2 linked regions of the Pyxidicoccus xibeiensis genome follow. The protein of the gene in region 1 interacts with the protein of each later gene in a pairwise test. Links are inferred from orthologs where the notes say so. Each region holds a gene or a part of one and is shown on either strand. Other genes may lie near its edges.

Region 1 (6,814 bases):
GTGCTTCTGGAGGGCGCCCATGAGGGCGGCGGCGGTGAGGGCCTGGGACAGGAGGGCGGCGGCGGCGGGGGCCGCACCGTGGGTGGCGCGTGCCTGACGGGACAGCTCCGTGGTGGTGGCCAGCACCACGCGCAGGTCCGTCTGCTTCAGCAATCCACTGACAATCTCATCGGGCATAGGGGTGCGATTAGCGTGCACGAGCCCGCTTTGCCCGCCAACGGCAGAAGGCGGGCGCCCCGCCGCCCGCCGGGGAGGCAGCAGTGGGGGGCGGGGTGACGCATAAGGACTGCCTTATGCCTCCGTGTGGGACTCCTGCCATCCGGGGGTGCGGAAGAAATCCAGCCTCCTGGCCGGAACGGCTATAAACCGCCGTCCGACTGTCACCCGACCTTGACGTGGACGCGGTACCCGCCCGCGCGCCGTCGCTGGAGACCCGATGAGCAGCCAAGCCGCCGCAGCCGCCGTTCCGACGAAGACTCCGCTCCTCAAGTCCCGCCTGGGCTCGTTCCTCGCGGTGGTGCCCCTGTCCCTCTGGGTCGTCAACCACCTGTGGGACAACCTCTCCGCCTTCAACGGCGCGGCGGCGTGGGAAGCCTCGGTGACGAGCTACTCCAACCCGTTCGCCCAGGCCTTCACCTTCATCATCGTCCTGCTGCCGCTGCTGCTGCACACCGGCTGGGGCCTGATTCGCCTGTTCAACTTCCGGCCCAACAACGTCCGGTACAACAACTACGGCAACTTCAAGTACATCATCCAGCGCCTGAGCGCGGTGGGCGTCCTGTTCTTCCTCGGCGCCCACATCTGGCTGGCCTTCCTCCACCCGCGGCTGGTGGAGGGGCACCCGGAGCCCTTCTCCGACATCGCCCGGGAGATGCACCACCACATGCCCACGCTCATCGTCTACCTGCTGGGCACGCTGGGCACCTCGTACCACCTGGCCAACGGCCTCCAGGGCTTCGCCATGTACTGGGGCCTGCTCGCCAGCGAGCGCTCCATGCGCCGCTTCGAGCCGGTCGTCATCATCATCTTCCTCGTCCTCACGGCGATGAGCTGGGGCGTCATCTACGCCCTCTACACCGCGGGCGCCGCCTTCAGCCCCACGGGCGCCTCGCCTCCGTGACGCGGGGGCCGTGGCGGCACGCCCCGCGTGCCGCTGGAAGCACAGTGCGCTGAAAAAGAAACCGGCCGCTCCCGAGTCCTTCCGGGAGCGGCCGCTTCATTTCCAGCTGCTTCGAACTGCTGGGACGGGCTTCAGAACGGGATGTCGTCGTCACCACCGGCGTGTCCACCACCCATGTTGCTGTCATCCATGGGGGGCGGCTGGCCGTAGTCGGTGTCCGCGCCGTTGCCACGCTGCGGGGACGACTGCCGGCGACCACCACCGCCGCCGCCCGCGCTCATGCCCTCACCGGCGTCACGACCACCGAGGAACGTCACGGCGTTGGCCACGACCTCGGTGGTGTAGTTCTTCCGGTTCTCCTTGTCCGTCCACTCGCGCGTCTGCAGGCGGCCTTCGACGTAGCACTGCCGTCCCTTCTTCAGGTACTCGCCGCAGAGCTCCGCGAGCTTTCCCCAGACGACGATGCGGTGCCACTCGGTGCGCTCCTGCTTCTGGCCATTCTTGTCGGTCCAGCTCTCGCTGGTGGCAATCCGGAAGTTCGCCACCGCCTGACCGCCCGGGGTGAAGCGAACCTCGGGGTCCGCCCCCAGGTTGCCGATGAGAATGACCTTGTTCACGCCTCCAGCCATGACCGCTCCTATAGCTGGCCCACCACGGGCCAGCAGCACCCTGCCCGGGACACTCCTGGCAGGTTGGTTCCACCTATAGCAGTCCACACCGACATCGGACCAAACGCGAGAAATGTTCCCGGCGGCCCGGACGCACGGCTGCTCTCCGGGCAGGGAGGCGTCCTGCCCGGGGTGGAGACCGGAAGGTGGGAGCAGCGCCCTACCCGCCGGGACGCGTCTCGGCGGTGCGGGCCTCCGGCGGTGTGCCGGCGCGCGGCGGCACGGGCGCGTTGCCGGCGGGGGCCACCACCTGCACGGGGGTGCCCGCGTCGCCCGGCTTCGGCGCCTTGGCCTCGGCCACCTTCTGCGACAGCGTGGAGTCCAGCCCCTTGGCGAAGGCGGCGAGCTGCGGGTCCGTGGCGCCCAGCGTGCGGCGCAGCGACTTCCAGAAGGGGTGGTCCGCCTGGCCCGCCTGCACCAGCGCCCGGGCCAGCAGCGTGGTGGAGGCATCGCGGTCCCCGGCGCTCGCGGCACGCAGCGCCACCACCAGCTCCTCGGGCGCGGTGCGCGCCACCTCGCCCAGGGCCTCGGACAGCTCCTTCTGCGACTGCGCATCCGTCCCGGCGACGCCGGCCAGCTCCAGCACCCGGGCCAGCGCCTCGGAGTTACCACCCGCGGCCAGCTCCACCATGCTGCTGACGCCCGGCACCTCCACGGAGAGCACCCGCGCCACTTCCCTCAGCCGGCCGTACACCTCGCCGGTGGCCGCGTAGCTGTCCAGCAGCGTGCGCGCGCCCAGGTAGTCATGCGGGTTGGACTGGTAGAGGCTCTCCGCCAGCACCGCGCGGACGGCCGGGTCCCTCTCGCTGCGCCACGCGGTGCGCAGGAAGCCGATGTTGCGTTGGTCCCGCTGCTTGCCCAGGTCCAGGTACGTCTTGATGCGCGCGGCCACGTCGTTGATGGCGCTGGCGGGGCGGCTGCTGTCGGCCAGCGCGGCCACCGCGTTGGAGGGCCCCAGGCTGGAGCCGGTGGCGGCCACCGCCGCGCCCAGCGCGTCCAGGCCTGCGACGATGGGGCCGGCGCGGCCCGCGAAGTCGTTGGCCATGATGGAGAAGGTGAAGCGCTCGCCGCCCGCGCTCGTCACGTAGCCGCTGAGCGCGGACACGCTCTCCAGGGTGCCCGTCTTCGCGCGCAGCTTGCCCACCGCGTCGCTGCCCTCGAAGCGGTACTTGAGCGTGCCGTCCTTGCCGGCGATGGGCACGGACGACAGGTACTCGGGGGCGAAGGGGACGCGCTCCACCATGTGGCGCAAGAGCCGGTTGAGCTGCGACGCGGAGAAGCGGTTGGCGTCGTTGAGGCCGCTGCCATTCTTCATCACGTAGGTGCCGCGGGGGATGCCCACGTCACGCTCCAGGAACTGCTCCACCACCTCCACGCCCTTGGTGAAGGAGCCCGGCGCGCCCTTGAGTTCGGCGCCCATCGTCTTGAGCAGCTGCTCGGCGACGAAGTTGCTGGAGAGCTTGTTGAGGCGCTTGAGGAGCACGTCGAACGTCTCGGACTGCGCCACGTACAGCATCTTGGCCTTGGACGGCGTCAGGCCCACCTTCACGCGGCCCTTCATCTTCACGCCGCGGGTGGCCAGCAGCTGCTTGAGCGTCTGACCGAAGTACATGGGCGGGTTGTCGATCTTCTTCCACACGCTGACGGCGCCGCCGCGCTCCTCGGGCACCTGGCCGCGCACGACAATCTTCTGCTGCGAGCCCGCCGGGTCCGACGTCACCGACACGCGGCGCGCGCGGCGCGAGCCGGTGGTGAGCTGGTTCTCCACGATGAAGTAGTCGCTGGGCGGCTCCATCTCCACCGTGCCCTTGGCGCCCGGGCCACTGCCCGCGCGCAGGTAGATGGCCACCGCGTTCCAGTTGAGGCTGAGCGCGCCGGTGGGCGCCATGTAGGCCCGGTCCGAGTCCTCCTGGTCATAGCCGGGCGGCGTGCGCTCGGCGTCGAACCAGGAGTCGTCCACGACGATTTCGCCCACCTCGCGGACACCGACGTGCCACAGCTCGGAGACGACGCCCCACAGGCGCTCCGTCGTCAGGGATGGATCGCCCTTGCCGCGCACGTACAGCGTCTTCACCTTGCCGTCCGAGCCCAGCTCCGGGTCCACCAGGAACTCGGTGTCGTAGCGGAACTCGGGCCCGAGCGTCGCCAGCGCGGCGGCCGACGTCACCAGCTTCACGTTGGAGGCCGGGTTGAGCAGCTCGTCTGCGTTGTGACTGAACACGACAGTGCCGTCATCCAGGCTCTGCATGTGCACGCCCACGCGGCTCGCCTTCAACGGCGAGCGCTGGAGCACCTCCATCAGTGCCGCCTTCAGCGCCTCACGGTCCGCGCGCTTCTCGGCCGATGGAGGCGCCGACAGCGCGGCGCTCGGGAGTGTCAGGAAAAGAATGGACGCTGCGGCCAAGAAGGGGCTGGCTCGATGGACCTGCACACTCGCTCCGGGGAAGTCGCGGGCCATTATGGGGAGGGCGGCGAAAGGCCGGCAAGGGAGAGAGGCAGCCGGAGTCCACGGTTGGGCGCTTACCCTTCCACCAGGCGGCAAGCGGATGCCTGGCGTGTGGACTTCTTTTCACTGCGACCCCGCTCAGCCTCCAGGACTCCACGGGCGTAGCATCGCCGCTGTCCCTGACATCCCCTGTGAAGGTTCCGCGCCAAAGGAGGCCTCTGTCCTACTCGTGGGGGGCCAGGGGGCATAGGGCTACCGTGTTGCTGGAGCCACCCGCGGCCCTGGACCGGTGCCACGGGGAGCGGTAACGGAAGGCCCGGGCGCCCCGAAGCCGGAGCGCCCGCCCCTGGAGGAGGACACGTCGATGCGAGCGGTGGTGCAGCGGGTGCTGGAGGCGTCGGTGACGGTGGAGGGCCAGCGGGTGAGCGAAATCGGCCCGGGCCTGCTCGTGCTGCTGGGCGTGGGCCGGGGGGACACCGAGGCGGACGTGGCGTGGATGGTGGAGAAGCTCGCCACCCTGCGCATCTTCGAGGACGCCGCGGGGAAGATGAACCTGTCCCTGGAGGACACCTCGAAGCAGCTCATCGTCGTCAGCCAGTTCACCCTCTACGGCAACGCGCAGAAGGGCCGGCGGCCCAGCTTCATCGACGCCATGGAGCCGGTGGGCGCGAAGGCCCTCTACGAGCGCGCGTGCGAGCTGCTGCGCCAGCGGGGCCTCACGGTGGGCACCGGCATCTTCGCCGCGGACATGAAGGTGGCGCTCGTCAACGACGGGCCCGTCACCATCCTCCTCGACAGCCCGGGCCCCGCCGCGCCCCGGCCCGCCTAGATTCGGACGCCGGAGCCCTTCGTCACCAGCGCCGCCAGCCCCTGCTTCGCCAGGGCGGCGCCGCGCACGTGGGCGGTGAGCGCGCCCAGCTCGCGAATCCAGTTCGCCGCGCGGGGCCCCAGGCCGGAGAAGGCCACCGTGAGCGGCGGCGGCTGGGCCACCTTCCCCATCCAGTAGCCGAGCACCTCGTCCTTCTCCGGCAGCGAGGGCAGCTTCAGCCGTGCCTGCTCGCGCACCAGCAGCCGCTCCAGCTTGCGCGGCAGGTTCACCTGCCAGTGCGCCACCGCGCGCGCCGGACGCCAGGCCCAGTCCGCGAAGGCGAAGCGCTCGTGGGGGAAGTACTCGCCCCGGCCCTGGGTGGTGAAGACGCGGTCGGGGGGGAACTCCGGAAAGGGGTCCCACTGCCCCGCCAGCAGGGAGGCCATCCCCATGTCCGCCATGGGCCGGAAGCGGAAGCCGTCGCGGACCTCGCGCGAGCCGCGCGCGTCCCAGTACGGATAGCCCGGCTCCTCCAGCATCAGCGCCAGGTGCAGCGCCTCGTCCCAGCCGTCGGCGTAGCCCGCCTGGTCCTGGCTGGACTCCCAGCCCGCGGGGCCCTCGCGCCAGAGCTGGAAGACGAGCCGGTCCACCAGGTCCGACCAGGGCTCCGCGTCCACCGAGCCCAGCCCGCCCGGCACCGCCGTGGCCAGCATCCGCTCGCAGAGCATGCGCGCCTGCCCGTCCCCCAGCGTCTCCAGCAGGGACTCCAGCGCCCGCGACGCATCCATCATGGACTGGCCGAGGAAGGGCAACACCTGCTCGTGGAAGAACCGATCGTTGATCGGCCTCAGGACGACGTCCATGGTGCTCCCCCCGGAGCCGATAGCCGCTCAGGGCCGTGCGTCTTCCTGCACGATGAGGGCGTGGATGTCCGCGGCCGTGGGCGCCTCGAGGATGGCGGCCCGGAAGCGCGGGTTCTTGAAGAGCCGGGAGATGCGGGCCAGGGCCTTGAGGTGCACGCCCGCGCTGTTCTCCGGCGCCACCAGCGCGAAGAACAGGTGGGTGGGCCGGCCGTCGATGGCCTCGAAGTCCACGCCCGTCTTCGACACGCCGAAGGCGGCCTGGAGCTGCGCCATGCCCGGCAGCTTGCCGTGGGGAATGGCCACGCCCTCGCCGATGCCGGTGCTCCCCAGCTTCTCGCGCTCGCGCAGCACCTCCACCAGCCGGTCCGCCGGCAGCAGCGGGTGGGCCCGGACCAGCGTGGCGCTCAGCTCGCGCAACACCTCCGGCTTCGTCCGCGACTGCATGTCGGCGATGACGGCTTGGGGGCTGAGGAACTCGGCGATTCTCACTGACGCTCCCGCGCTGGCGCTCCGTAGGAGCGGCAATTACTCCTCACCCTCGTTTAGCGCAAGGGTCGCCTGTCCTGCCGCGACCGCTCGCGCTCACTGCGCATCATGGCGGAGGAGGGACGGAGCCGCCACACGTCGCGTCGTCCCCCCATACCCGGGGGCGATATGCGCTTCACGGGCTGGCGTTTTTCCCCTCGAGTCCGCCAGTCAATCGCGGACCTGGAGGACTTCCCATGAAGCGCTTCTTCCTGTCGACTGTCGCCGTCGTCTCCGTCATGGGCACGGGCTGCGCGGCCACCTCGGGTGCCCACGCCTCCTCGGGCGGCGTGCGCCTCGGCGACGCCTCCGAGGAGCCCCTTCGCCTGGAGGGCACGGCCATCACCGGCCCCACCTCTTCGCTCGTCATCGCCGGGGACGGCA
Region 2 (7,076 bases), on another replicon or contig:
CGGCGTCGGCTCCCTCGGAGTCGGAATCGGCTTGCCCCGACTCGTCTCTGGCTTCGAGCGCCGAGGTGGCGGAAGCGTCAGTCGCAGCCGTCGAGGCACCGTCACCGTTGGCGGCATTCCAATCCGAGGAGGCCGCTTCACCAGGCACATCGCCCGTGCCATTCCCGTCAGCCGAGGCGGCTTCACCCGAAGCCCCCGCCTCGAAGTACGCATCGCCCGAGTCAGCCGCTGCGGCGCCGTCCGACGCTTCCGCCGGAGTACCGCCCTCGGCGTAGTCATCACCCGCGGCGTTCCACCCGGCCGTTGCGGCTCCGTCCGACGCTTCCGCCGAAGCTCCACTTCCCGAGGCGTCCCAGCCGCCCGACGTGCTCCCGGCCGCTGGGGCCGGGTCGCCCACGGTGCTCCAGTCCATGTCGCCGGCCTCGGATGGAACACCCGACGCGGACACGGCCTCAGCCAGGTCGGCTTCCGTCCCCCACTCCGAGCCCGCCGTGGGGGAGGACGCGTCCGGCGTCCAGCCCGCTTCCGGCGCGGCTCCGGCGAAGCTCACCGCCATCCGCGCGGTGTTCTCCATCTCCGGGTCCGGGGGCAGTTCCATCCAGGACGGCGTCTCCGCCGCGGCGAAGGGCGCCTCTGACTGCGACGGGGCCAGTCCCGGCTCCACGGGCGTGTCGACGTCGAAGAACCCCTCGTCCCCCAGCCGGGGCGCGGGAGTCACGGCTCGTGGCACGGGCTGCGCGACGGGCTCCTCCGTCCACGCGAGCCTCCCCACCGGCAGGGAGACTGCGGCCGCCAGCTCCGCCTGCTCGCGCGCCAGGGCCTCTTCGATTTCGAGCTGCGCCAGCCGCTCGGCCTCCGCGCGCACCTCCGCGTCCACATCGCCGCCGGCATGAGGCGGCTCCGCGACTGCCTCATCGCCCCGCGCGCCATCCACATCGCCGCCGGCAGCAGCCGGCTCCGAGACCGCCTCATCGCGCCGCGCGTCATCCACGGCCGCGGCCCAATCGTCACCGGGAGCCGCTGGCGTCCCGTCATCCCAGCCGTCCCCGGAGGAGAGCGCCGAGTCGATGGAGGCCATCGCCGCCGCCTCGACCTCCTGGTGCGCCCGCTCCATCGCGGTGTTCATGTCCAGCGTCGTCTGCCGCTCGCGCTGCTGATCCTCCTCGTGCGCGGTGCGCTCCTCGCGCGTCATCGCCGCCAGCTCCCAGTCCGTCTGGTGCAGCGGGGCCAGGTCGCCGAAGAGCGCATTCGCCAGCGTGGGGTCTCCGCCCACGGGGTGCGGAGCGGTGGCGTGCCAGGCCTCGGCCTCGCCCCCCACCGGGGCTCCGGTGTCGGGGCCGGCCGCGGGCAGGGTGCGGTTCTCCACCACGTGCCACGCGTCCGCCTCCGCGCGGATGAGCGAGTCCACCAGCGCGACGAAGCTCGTCCCATCCAGGGGCAGCGGCGCCACCGGTGCGCTGAAGCCCTCAATCGCCTCGCCCAGCAGCAGCACGCGCGCCGTCTTGCCATCCGGGTGCTGGAGCAACTCCTCCAGCACGAGCCGGCCACGGCCTCCCTCCACGCCCGGCGCGAGCACGATGAGCGCGGGCAGGTGGTGCCCGAAGCCGATGAGGGCATCCGCCGCGGAGGTCGCGAGGATGACCTCATGCCCCGCTCGCGAGAGCAGGCGACGCACGGCGGCGATGGTGGCGATGTCGTCGTGGACGAGGAGGACGGGTGCGCCCATGGGGGGCACCGAGTCTACAGCATGGCTCCCGGATCCACGTCGATGACGACCTTCACCGCGTTCGGGACGTCCCCCAGGGCCGCCTCCACCCTGCCGAGCAGCGGAGCGAGCGCCGCATGTGTAGGCCCCTTCAGGAGGAGCTGCCAGCGCGTCTTCCCCCGGATGCGGGAGATGGGCGCCAGCGCCGGCCCCAACAGGCGCACCCCCGCCGAGGCCGGGGGCATGTGCTTCGACACCAGGTTGCCGAGGAAGCGCGCCACGCTGGCCGTCTGCTCGGGGTGCTCACCCTCCAGGCGGATGGCCGCCATGCGCGAGAAGGGTGGGTACGCCAGCGCGCGGCGCCACTCCAGCTCCCGGCTGGCGAAGCCGTCGAAGTCGTGGGCCAGCACCCGCTTCACCGGCTCGGCATCCGGGTTGTAGGTCTGCACCAGCACCTTGCCCGGGTCCTTGCCCCGCCCCGCGCGCCCGGACACCTGGGTCAGCAGGTGGAAGGTGCGCTCCGCGGCGCGGAAGTCCGGAATGGCCAGCGACGTGTCCGCCATGACGACGCACACCAGCGTCACGCCGGGGAAGTCATGCCCCTTGGCCACCATCTGCGTGCCCACCAGCACGTCCAGCTCCCGGCGGGCGAACGAGGCCAGCATCTCCGTCAGCCGCTCCGCGCTGGTCGCCGAGTCCCTGTCCAGCCGCGCCACGCGCGCCGTGGGGATGCGCTCCAGCACCTCGGCTTCCACCTTCTCGGTGCCGATGCCCAGCTTGAGCATGGGGCCGGTGCACTCCAGGCACCGGTCCGGCAGCGGCATGGACAGGCCGCAGTAGTGGCACACCACCCGGTTCTGCGAGCGGTGGTGCGTAAGGCACACGTCGCACTCGCTGCACTTGAGCGACAGGCCGCACACCTCGCACAGCAGCACGGTGCTGTGGCCCCGGCGGTTGAGGAAGAGGATGACCTGCTGCCCGCGGCCAATCGTCTCCTCCATGGCCGCCAGCAGCGGCGGGCTGAGGATGGGCGCCTCCTCCGTCACCATCCCCTCGCGGGGACGCTCCACGCGCAGGTCCACCATTTCGATGGTGGGCATGGGCCGGTCATCCACCCGGTTCTTCAGCTCCAGCAGCCGGTAGCGCCCGCGCTTGACGTTCTCCAGCGTCTCCAGCGACGGCGTGGCCGAGCCCAGCACCACCACCGCCCCGGCCTGCTTGCCGCGCACCACGGCGAGGTCGCGGGCCTGATAGCGCAGCTTGTCCTCCTGCTTGAAGGACGGGTCGTGCTCCTCGTCCACGACGATGAGGCCCAGGTTGTCCACCGGGGCGAACACCGCCGAGCGCACGCCGACGGCAATCTTCACGTCGCCCCGGCGCAGCGCCTGCCAGTGGAAGAGCCGCTCGCGGTCCTTCAGCCCCGAGTGCAGCACCGCCACCTCCGCGCCGAAGCGGCTGCGGAAGCGGCCCACCAACTGCGGCGTCAGCGCGATTTCCGGCACCAGGATGAGGCTGCCCTTGCCCAGCGCCAGCGTGTGCTCCGCCGCGCGCAGGTACACCTCCGTCTTCCCGCTGCCGGTGACGCCGTGCAGGAGGAAGGGCTGGAAGGCGCCCGCGTCCAGGGCCGCGCGCAGCTCGAGGCCCGCGGCGTCCTGCTCGGAGGTGAGGCGGTCGGGACGGCCCTGGATGAGGCCCTCCTTCACGCCGGCCTCCAGCTGCTTCTCTTCGATGCGCGCCAGGCCGCGCGCGGCCAGCTTCTTCAGCGTCTCGCGTGCGCCCGGAATCGCGTGGGACACCTCCTCCAGCGGCGCGCTGCCTCCCACGGCGAGGAGGTAGGCGAGCGCGGCGGACTGGGCGGGGGCGCGGGTGAGCGCGGGCGGCACCTCGGAGACGAGCGCCACCGCGAAGTGCTGCACGTCCGGCCTGGCTTCCTTCTCGTCCACCGCCTTGGACAGCCCGGGCGGCAGGGCGCCGCGGATGACCTCGCCCAGCGGATGGCGGTAGTGCACGGCCGCGAAGCGCAGCAGGGCGATGAGGTCCCTGGGCAGCGACGGCGAGTCCTCCAGCACGCGCTGGATGGGCTTGAGCTTCACCGTCTCGTCGGCGGGAGGAGACGCGGGCCCCAGGTAGAAGCCCAGCGCCGTGCCCCGGCCGAAGGGCACCAGCACGCGCTGGCCCGGGGCCAGGTTGCCGGCGAGCTCCGCCGGCACGGCATAGGTGAACTCGCCCCGAACGGGGCGGCCAACGGCGATGGAGGCCAGGACGGGTGCGCTCACTGCGGCGCCCACTGTAGCGGCGCCTTCGCGCTCGGACAGTTCCCGGCGGCTCCTCGCACCGGACGTGCGCACGGCCATGGAACCCCGGGTGGAGGAGGCCTCCTCCGGCTCCATGCGCGTGTCGTCCCACAAGGGCTGCTGTTCCATGGCACTCCCTTCAACCGCCACCCCGACCCCGGCCGTCCTGCTACCGGGGTCCACAGTGCCTGGAGGGTCTGACATGTCCCGATGCAAGCGCGCGCCTCGGGAGCATGGCTCCCGGGCTGCCCTGCGGCCGGGCAGGCGTCGCTGGAGGGGTGGAGTGCCACGCAAGGGGCCCTCTGGAAACGAGGGGCCCCGCGAAGGACAGCGCGAGCCGCTACCGGCCGGTGACCTTCTTCCACGACGGGCGGGTGCTGACGCGCTCCCACCAGGCGGCCACGTTCTTGTACTTGCCGATGAGCTCCATCCCGCCGGACGCGACGAAGAACTCCATGTACGGCAGCCACGACACCTCGGCGAGCGAGAAGCTGTCACCCGCGAAGTACTGCTGCTTGCCCAGCACCGGGTCGATGATGGCGAAGACCTTCTCCACGCCCTGGAGCCCCTCCGCGATGCGGGCCTCGTCCGCGGTGCCTCCGCCCATGTGCGGCTTGAAGAACCGCTCCCAGATGACCTTCATCGCCGCCGGCGTGAAGTAGGACTGCTCCACGCTGATGGACTGCTCCATCCGCCCATACGCCTGCGGGTTGGACGGCGTGAGCGAGGGCCCCGGCAGCTTGCGGTCCAGGTAGCGAATGATGGCGCGCGACTCGTAAATCATGAAGCCGTCGTCGTCCTCGAAGGCGGGGATGACACCGAACGGCTGCCGGGCCACGTGCGCGGGCTGCTTGTGCTCGCCCTTCATCAGGTCCACGAGGACGAACTGCGCCTCGTGCCCCTTCTCCGCCAGCGTGGTGAGGACCTTGCGCGTACAGGTGCTCATCGGGTGGCCGTAGACCTTCATGGACTGCTCCTCCTCGTGAAGGGCCGGGTGGAGCCCCGGCCGACTCGCGGAGGCTACGGCGTGAAGAGCTTGTCCGCCACGGTGGCGCGGTTGTCGCCCTTGAGCGCGGTGAAGCGCAGGGCGCGCTGGCCGCCGCGCCAGACCTCGATGGTGCGCGGCATCCACTCGCCGGTGGCCGGCGAGTTGTAGTCCAGGAAGCGCACGTCCCAGGCCACCTTCGCATTGTCCGTGTAGCGCAGCCGCGCCGGGCGGAAGGAGTCCTTGTACACCCAGAACTGCGGGCGGCCCTCGGCCATGTCCCCGAGCACGTACGCCACCTCGCCGCCGAAGCGCGCCAGGCCGGTGCGCCCCGTCTCCACGCCCAGGCCCTGGAGGTACTGCTGCACCGACTCCTTCACGTCCTGCACGGAGCCGCCGCCGGCCGCGAGGATGGGGCACACCTGGGAGATGAGCACCGACATGGAGGGAATCTCGGTGCCCTCCGAGCGGCGCCGGCCGCCCGCCAGAATCGCGGCGGCCTTGGCGTTGCCGTCCGGCACGGAGGCCTCGAAGCGGCAGCGGCCGGGGACCTTGAGGTAGAGCGTGCCGTCGCCCTGGACCTCGGGGCGGTCGGTGGGGGTGCCCAGCGCCGCCCCCGCCTCCTGCACGGCCGGGCCGCTGAAGCTGAGCGAGCCGTCCACGCGCAGCGAGGACAGCTTGAGCTCGTCGCGCTCGCCCGCCATGCGGCGGAGGATGGAGCTGCCGGGCAGCACATAGGCGCCCGCGGCGAAGGAGACCAGGACTGTCAGCAGGGCTGCGGTGCGCTTCACGGTTTCTCCGTCTTCATGGGCCTGTGAGGTAGCGCACCTCGTCACCGCGACGTAGCGCCGTCCCATGAACATGTAGCCCAGTGGACCGTGCGACACTTCCTCGGGAAGGTGGTCATGTGGGCGGGCGTTGGGGCCGGCAATGTATTGATGGCCTCCCCCCCCTTCAAGCTGGATAGGATGCGAACGACATGCCGCTCCGCCCCATCGTCCTGCTGCTCGCCCTGAGTGTGTCCACCTCCGCCCTGGCCCAGCGCGCCGAGGAACTGCGCGACGTCATGAGCGCGCGGGCCTACGGCATGGGGGGGGCCTACCGGGCCCTGGGCCTGGGTACGGAGGCGGTGCTGGGCAACCCCGCCGCCATGGCCCTGTTCCCCGCCTACCGCGTGGAGGCCACGGGCGCCTGGGACGTCGGGCTGAAGGAGGGCCTGCTGGGCATCAGCGTGGTGGACGCGGCCACCAGCCGGCTCGCCATGGGCGTGGACTACCACTGGGTGAGCCTGGGCCGCGGCGGCGCGCGCTCGAGCGCCCACTTCAGCTCGCTGGGGGTGGGCCTGCCGCTGAACCAGGTCATCCTGCTGGGCGCGACGGCCCGCTACCTGCGGCTGAGCGGCCAGTCGCGGTACGTCAACTCCGTCACCGTGGACACGGGCCTGTTGCTGCGGCTGTCCCCGGCGTTCATCGCGGGCGTGTCCGCGCACAACCTCATCGACACGGACAACGAGGAGCTGACGCGCTACTTCACCGGGCACGTGGGCGTGCTGTCGGGTCTGCTGACGGTGGCCGGTGACGTGCGCGCGGACCTCATCACCGACGACAAGACGACGCTCACGTACAGCGGAGGCCTGGAGTACCTGCTCGGACAGGTCCTGCCGCTGCGCGCGGGCTACACGTATGACGGCTTCGCGAAGGTCTCCCAGCTGAGCACGGGCCTCGGCTTCGTGACGCAGGCGGGCGGCGGCGTGGACCTGGCCTACCGCCATGACCTGGGCGGCAGGAAGGGCCGGCTGCTGGCGCTCACCCTCCGACTGCAGATGAACTGAGGTCAGCGCGGCGCGCGCAGCTCCAGGTAGCGCTCGGACGCGGCGAAGCGCAGCAGCTCCACCAGCTCCGCGTCCTGGTTGCGGCGCGCGCGCAGGACGGCCAGGGCCGGCCCCACGCTCCCACTGGCGACGAGCCCCGCGCGGTTGGCGGAGTCCCGCGCGGCGTCCGCGAGCGCGGAGGCGTCGAAGTCGCGGGTGCCGGGCTCCAGCAGGACGATGGCGCGCTCCAGGGCGCGGGGCGAGAGGGAGTCGCGCACCACG

Evidence for each region.
Region 2: the proteins of LXT23_RS43570 (region 1) and priA interact in binary tests that used the Escherichia coli proteins (3 or more experiments, as listed by UniProt). The link is inferred for Pyxidicoccus xibeiensis from one-to-one orthologs.

What each region holds. Positions count from the first base shown.
Region 1 is NZ_JAJVKV010000018.1:89,744-96,557, reverse strand. What follows is about bases 1-2,804. They hold LXT23_RS43570 (single-stranded DNA-binding protein), read right to left. Parts: upstream 1,750-2,804; coding sequence 1,252-1,749; downstream 1-1,251. Other genes in these bases: dacB (D-alanyl-D-alanine carboxypeptidase/D-alanyl-D-alanine endopeptidase), read right to left, coding at 1,949-2,804; LXT23_RS43575 (succinate dehydrogenase), read left to right, coding at 437-1,120; hslO (Hsp33 family molecular chaperone HslO), read right to left, coding at 1-177. Also shown: more of dacB, read right to left, coding at 2,805-4,219; dtd (D-aminoacyl-tRNA deacylase), read left to right, coding at 4,599-5,063; LXT23_RS43555 (hypothetical protein), read right to left, coding at 5,060-5,905; LXT23_RS43550 (PTS sugar transporter subunit IIA), read right to left, coding at 5,933-6,394; LXT23_RS43545 (hypothetical protein), read left to right, coding at 6,628-6,814. UniProt on the Escherichia coli protein: Plays an important role in DNA replication, recombination and repair. Binds to ssDNA and to an array of partner proteins to recruit them to their sites of action during DNA metabolism. Acts as a sliding platform that migrates on DNA via reptation.
Region 2 is NZ_JAJVKV010000003.1:850,077-857,152, forward strand. What follows is about bases 1,435-4,500. They hold priA (replication restart helicase PriA), read right to left. Parts: upstream 4,129-4,500; coding sequence 1,741-4,128; downstream 1,435-1,740. Other genes in these bases: LXT23_RS16345 (DnaJ domain-containing protein), read right to left, coding at 1,435-1,726; LXT23_RS16355 (glutathione S-transferase N-terminal domain-containing protein), read right to left, coding at 4,340-4,500. Also shown: more of LXT23_RS16345, read right to left, coding at 1-1,434; more of LXT23_RS16355, read right to left, coding at 4,501-4,966; LXT23_RS16360 (hypothetical protein), read right to left, coding at 5,020-5,775; LXT23_RS16365 (hypothetical protein), read left to right, coding at 5,964-6,815; LXT23_RS49695 (hypothetical protein), read right to left, coding at 6,818-7,076.